Tistrella bauzanensis: one gene and its partner. The protein of the gene in region 1 interacts with the protein of each later gene in a pairwise test. Links are inferred from orthologs where the notes say so. Each region holds a gene or a part of one and is shown on either strand. Other genes may lie near its edges.

Region 1 (3,044 bases):
AGCACACCCGGCGCGGGGCGGAAGATCTCGACCTTGAGCGGGAAACAGGGCGCCGTGTCGCTGGAATGAGTGGCGCTGCAATCGCCGCCCGGACAGGCGGACAGCGCCGCCAGCAGATCGATTTCGGCGAACAGTTCCAGAAAATCCCCCGGCCGGACCGGGCTGGCCTTCATGAAATACTGATGGCTGTCGCGGGTGAAGCCGGTGCACATGAAGACGTTGAGCACATCGTGGACATGGGGCTCCGCCGCGCGCGGCGTCAGGCCGGTTGCCGCCGACAAGGCCCGGCACAGGTTCGAATGACAGCACTGGTGATAGTCGCCGCCAGACAGCAGGCGGTTGGTATAGGGATCGCAGCGGGTGCCGATCACGTCGTGGATGCCGCCGCCATCCTCGTCCCAGCCATACCAGCCGAGCGTGTCGTGACTGATCGTCGCCATCGGCCGGAGCGAGGGCAGCGAACTCCACAGCCGGTCGCCGGTGGTGACATGCGTTGCGTGCAGCGCCCGGGTCTTGCCGCTGAAGAAGCGCTCGGACAGGTCGTGGGCGTTCCAGAGATTGAGGTCGCCGACCTGCGGGCCATCGATGCTGACGATGCGGAAGACATGACCGCGGGGCACCCGGAAGGCCCGGCCATCGCGCGGCGGCACGATCAGCTCATCGATCTTGACCATGCCCGTGCGTGCGGCCTGAAGCGCCGCCATATCCGGGCGGGGCAAGGCGTCGCGCGGATAGACGATGACCGGCCTACGGTCTGAGCGGGCGGCCCCGGGGCCATCATCACGTCGATCGTCGGGGGTCATCACCAGGCTCCCTTCATCGTCATCGATCCGGGCCGCGATCGCCGGATGGTTGAGCGTAAGGGTAGCAGAGATGCCGGCCGATAGGCGAGGTCAGCCCGCGTCGATCGTCGCCGCCGGCACGGGGCGGTTGCGGCGCCAGTCGGTGGCGATCAGGCCGAACAGGCGGTGGTCGGTCCAGCGGCCGTTGATCAGCAGATATTCGCGGGCACGGCCTTCCGCCTCGAAGCCCAGCTTTTCCAGCAGACCGATGCTGCGGTGGTTTTCCGGCAGGCAGGCGGCTTCCAGCCGGTGCAGGCCCAGCGTGGTGAACACGAAATCGGCGGCACCGCCCAGCGCCTCGGTCATATAGCCCTGACGGGCATGCGGTTCGGCCAGCCAATAGCCGACATTGCACGACTGGACCACGCCATAGCGGATGTTGTTGAGCGTCAGCCCGCCGATCAATCCGTTCTGGGCCGAGGCGACATCGCGATCGCGGGCGAAGATGTGGAAGGCCAGCCCCACCCCGCGCCGGGCGATCATCCGATAATGGCCGACACGGCGGCGATAGCTGCTGCGGCTGAGCGGATCATTGCCCCAGGACGGTTCCCACCGCTCCAGAAAATCCCGCGACGTGCCGCGCACATCCGCCCAGGCCTGGTAATCGGCCAGGCGCGCCGGGCGCATGATCACGCGCGGGGTCACGATCCGCGGCCGGTCGCCGCCATCCATCGATGGAAAAGGCCACATCTCAGGTGGATCCGCCTCCACTGGTCCCCTGTCGCCCACCGGCTGGTCGATCAGGCATGCGCGCCCTTGCGGACACGATAGATAAACCGGTTGCCATCGCGACGCTGCAACAGCAAATCATGACCGCCGGTGTCGCAAAAGCCCGGAATGTCGATATAGGAGGCGGGATCCGTGGCGACGATCTCGACCACCGCACCGGCCCTGAGCGCATTCAGCGCCTTTTTCAACCGCAGCACCGGCCAGGGGCAGACCAGCCCCTCGGCGTCGATCACCTGGGCGATCTCTCCGCTGATATCCGTGTCGGAGGTCATCTCGTGGGTCATCTCCCGCCTGGCCATCTGCCGCCGGCCGTCGAACCGCCGGCTCTCGAACCGCCGGTCAGCTGAACCGCCGCAACAGATCCTGATAATCCTGCACCCGCGCGATCGGCCCCAGCGCCGCCAAGGTCGGCGCGCCGGCCCCCAGCAGCCGCGCCGCCAGCGCCGAGACCTGCGCCGGCGTCACCGCCTCAAGCTCCGCCACCGCCGCGCGCACCGACTGGGCCCGGCCATAGATGATCAGCGACTGGGCCAGACGCTCGGCCCGCGCGGTGGTGCTCTCAAGCCCCATCAGCAATCCGGCCTTCAACTGGGCGAACGACCGGCGCAGTTCCTCGTCGCCCACCCGCTCGGCCACCGACAGGGTTTCATCCACGATCACCGGCATCGCCTCGCCGATCTCGTCCTCAGCCGCCGCGACATAGATGCCGAACAGGCCATGATCCTCGAACGGGCTCGCGAAGGCATAGACGTTGTAGCACAGGCCCCGCTTCTCGCGGACCTCCTGGAACAGCCGCGACGACATGCCCCCGCCAAGCAGGGTCGCCAGCATCTGGGATGCATGATAATCGTCGTGATTATAGCCGATGCCGGGGAAGCCCAGGGTCAGATGCACCTGCCCCAGATGATCCTTACGCCGCCGGTGATCGCCGCCGACATAGGCCGCCGGATCGGTCAGGCGCGGTTCCGACTGCGGCAGGGCATTGAAGAACCGGGTCGCCAGATCGACCAGCCGGTCGTGATCGACCTTGCCGGCCGCCGCCAGAACCATGCGATCGGCGGCATATTGCCGGCGCATATAGCCGGCGATCGCCTGACGCGGCATGGTGCGGACGATCTCCACCGGCCCCAGAATCGGCCGGCCCAGCCCCTGATCGGGATAGGCGGCGGCCTGGAAATGATCGAACACCACATCCTCGGGCATGTCATCGGCCGACAGGATCTCCTGCACCACCACCGAGCGTTCGCGTTCCAACTCGTCGGGGTCGAACACCGAATGCTGCAGGATATCGGCCAGCACATCGACGCCCAGCGCCAGATCATCGGCCATCAGCTTCAGGTAATAGACCGTCTGCTCGCGTGAGGTATAGGCGTTCATATAGCCACCCACCGCCTCGACCTCTTCGGCCAGGCCTTGGGCGGTGCGCCGGTCGGTGCCCTTGAAGGCCATGTGCTCCAGCAGATGCGAGACGCC
Region 2 (3,262 bases), on another replicon or contig:
GTGCATCTGCGCAAGGCGGAACAGCGCAGCGCGGCCTTCAAGGCGATCGCGCCGGCGGGGTTGGTGCCGGCGCTCGACCTGTCGGGCGGTGACGGCGCCACCGTGCTGACCCAGTCGCTGGCGATCATCGAATGGCTGGACGAGATCTGCCCGGAACCGGCCCTGCTGCCGGCCGATCCGTGGACCCGCGCCCAGGCCCGCGCCTTCGCGCTGACCATCGCCTGCGACATCCATCCGGTGAACAATCTGCGGATCCTGGCATATCTGAAAGGCCCGCTCGGCCATGATCAGGCCACGGCAGACACATGGTATCGCCACTGGATCGCCGAGGGTTTGACGGCCGCCGAGGCCCTGGCACAGCAGGCGCTGGACGCGGGGACCGGTGGCGCCTTCCTCTATGGCGACCAGCCGGGCCTGGCCGACCTGTGCCTCGTGCCGCAGATCTACAATGCCCGCCGCTTCAACTGCCCGATGGACGCCTATCCGCGGCTGGTGGCGGTGGAGGCCGCCTGCAATGCGCTGCCGGCCTTCGCCGATGCCCTGCCGGAACGTCAGCCGGATGCCGAGGGGTAATGGCACCAGCCGGATTCGGCGTCGTCAGGTATCGCATCCTGCTGTCTCAATATCTTCAATCCGGAATTGATGTCGCCGTCGGGTCGCCGACAAAACCGGCGGCGGTCAGGTCGACGTCGGCAACCGACAGCACCGGCAGGTGCCAGACGGGCCAGCGGTCATGTGTGGCGCGGCCGCGGCATGACACAGGCGCCTTCGGCAGATACAGGGCTCATGTGAGGAATATCCGGTGCCAGGGCCCGTCCGCCGCTGTCGCGGGACGAGGGCATTCATACGATGGCCCGATAATTATCTCCGGTGCAACCGCCGCTTCACGGCGTTTTATGGCGCAGCACATGCTGCCTGCCGGATCAGCGCCCCACCACCCGCGACAGCATCACCGCCGCGCGGTCGATTTCGTCCTCGGTGGTGAACCGGCCGAGGCCCAGGCGCAGGGCGGCGGTGACCCGGGCCTCCGACAGCATCAGCGCCCGCAGCACGTAAGACGGCTCCACCGCCGCCGATGAACAGGCCGAGCCTGCCGACATCGCCAGATCGGGCAGGCTGCGGATGATGCGGTCGGCCTCGGTGCCCGGCAGCGACAGGTTGATATTGTGCGGCACCCGCGCGCCGTGTCCCGGCGCCTCCATGCCGGTGAACGGCGCACCATTGATCTCGGGTGCCAGACCCGCCGCGCGCAGACGGTCCAGCAACCTGAGATGCAGGTGGCCGATGCGGATGGTTTCGTCCGGCCCCTCCTGACGCGCCAGCCGCGCCGCCTCGCCCAGGCCCACCACCAGCGGTGTCGGCAGGGTGCCGGCGCGCAGGCCGCGTTCCTGACGCCCGCCATCGAACAACGGTTCGATCCGGGCTTCGATCCCCCGGCGCACGAACAATGCGCCCACACCCTTGGGGCCATAGATCTTGTGGCCCGACAGGCTGAGCATGTCGACCGGCACCCGTCGCAGATCCAGCGGAATGCGGCCGGCCGCCTGGGCGGCATCGGTATGAACCAGGGCACCACGCTCATGGGCGCGGACGGCGATCTCGGCCACCGGCTGTACCGTGCCGATCTCGTTGTTCACCGCCATCACCGACACCAGAAGGGTGTCATCGCGCAGCGCCGCCACCACCGCATCGACAGGCACGATGCCATCCGGTCCCGGTGGCACCACGGTCAGCTCGAAGCCGTGTGACGCCACCATCCGCTCGGCTGCGGCCAGCACGCAGCGATGTTCAATCGCGCTCACCACCAGATGCCGGCGCCGATCACCCGCCGCCACCGCCGCCAGGGCAGCACCCTTGATCGCCAGATTATTCGCCTCTGTGGCGCCCGAGGTGAAGACGATCTCGTCGGCATCGGCACCGATCAGCGTCGCGACCTGACGGCGTGCCTTCATCACCGCCGCCTCGGCATCCCAGCCCCAGCGGTGGGTCGCCGAATGGGGGTTGCCGAACTGGTGGGTCAGATAGGGCATCATCGCCTCCAGAACCCGCGGGTCCATGGGGGTGGTGGCCTGATTGTCCAGATAGATGGGGTCGCCCGCCGGGCTGTCGATGGGGGCGGGCATGCGGGCGGGGTCGGACATGCGGGCGGATCTCTCCATCGCGGTCATCGGCGCTGGTTCTTTCTGTGCGGCCCGATCGACGTCAGGCCGAAACTGTGGTCCGCAGGCGACGGGCGGCCATCGCCGTCCAGGCCCGCACAAAAGCATCGACATCGTCTTCGGTGGTCGAGACACCAAGGCTGACCCGGATCGCCTGTCCCGCCAGATCCCCCAATCCCATCGCCAGAAGCACCGGGCTCGCCGTCACCTTACCCGACGAACAGGCCGAACCCGCTGAAACGGCGATGCCTGCCAGATCCATCCGCATCACCTGCATCTCGCCCGCAAGGCCCGGTAGCACCACCGATGTCGTGTTGGCGACCCGTCCGGTCCAGGCGTCACGTCCCGCAAAGATCACATCATCGGCGACGGCTGCAAGTGCCGCCTCGATCCGGTCGCGCAATGCGCCGATCCGCCGGTTCTCGCCCTCCCGATCACGGGCCGCCACCACAGCCGCCGCCGCGCCGAAGCCGGCGATACCGGGCAGGTTCTCGGTGCCGCCCCGACGGCGGAATTCCTGGCCGCCGGCGATCATCGCGCCGGGTTCGACGCCGGCCCCCGCGATCAGCGCGCCCACGCCTTTCGGCCCGCCGATCTTATGCGCCGACAGCGACAGAAAATCGGCCAGCCCGGCCAGAGGCACCAGATCGATCCGGCCGGCTGCCTGCACGCCATCGCAAGCGATCCGGGCTCCACGGGCACGGACAACGCCGGCGATCTCGGCAATCGGCTGGATCACGCCGGTTTCATTGTTCACCGCCATCACCACCACCATGGCACCCGCGGGGCCACCCGGCAGGGTATCGAGGGCGCGGGCGACGGTATCGGGATCGACCACCCCGCCGCCATCCACCGGCAACACCATCGCATCCGGCCGCGCGCGGGTGATGCTGTCATGTTCGACGCCCGAGACCAGCAGCCGGCCCGGGCGCACCTGATGCAGCATCCAGGCATTCGCCTCGGTGCCGCCAGAGGTGAACAGCACCCGGTCGCTGGCGGTTCCACACAAAGCCGCCACCTCGGCGCGGGCCTGTTCCACAACCGCCCGCGCGGCCCGCCCCTCGGCATGCACCGATGACGGATTGCCGGCCAGATCCATCACC

What was found.
Region 2: the proteins of IEW15_RS14450 (region 1) and IEW15_RS08155 interact in binary tests that used the Escherichia coli proteins (3 or more experiments, as listed by UniProt). The link is inferred for Tistrella bauzanensis from one-to-one orthologs.

What each region holds. Positions count from the first base shown.
Region 1 is NZ_BMDZ01000034.1:27,890-30,933, reverse strand. What follows is about bases 214-2,939. They hold IEW15_RS14450 (sulfurtransferase TusA family protein), read right to left. Parts: upstream 1,844-2,939; coding sequence 1,583-1,843; downstream 214-1,582. Other genes in these bases: IEW15_RS14445 (M16 family metallopeptidase), read right to left, coding at 1,911-2,939; IEW15_RS14455 (GNAT family N-acetyltransferase), read right to left, coding at 894-1,532; IEW15_RS14460 (urea carboxylase-associated family protein), read right to left, coding at 214-803. Also shown: more of IEW15_RS14460, read right to left, coding at 1-213; more of IEW15_RS14445, read right to left, coding at 2,940-3,044. UniProt on the Escherichia coli protein: Sulfur carrier protein involved in sulfur trafficking in the cell. Part of a sulfur-relay system required for 2-thiolation during synthesis of 2-thiouridine of the modified wobble base 5-methylaminomethyl-2-thiouridine (mnm(5)s(2)U) in tRNA.
Region 2 is NZ_BMDZ01000014.1:16,954-20,215, reverse strand. What follows is about bases 33-2,976. They hold IEW15_RS08155 (cysteine desulfurase family protein), read right to left. Parts: upstream 2,142-2,976; coding sequence 924-2,141; downstream 33-923. Other genes in these bases: IEW15_RS08150 (cysteine desulfurase family protein), read right to left, coding at 2,203-2,976; maiA (maleylacetoacetate isomerase), read left to right, coding at 33-573. In the rest of the region: more of maiA, read left to right, coding at 1-32; more of IEW15_RS08150, read right to left, coding at 2,977-3,262. UniProt on the Escherichia coli protein: Master enzyme that delivers sulfur to a number of partners involved in Fe-S cluster assembly, tRNA modification or cofactor biosynthesis. Catalyzes the removal of elemental sulfur from cysteine to produce alanine.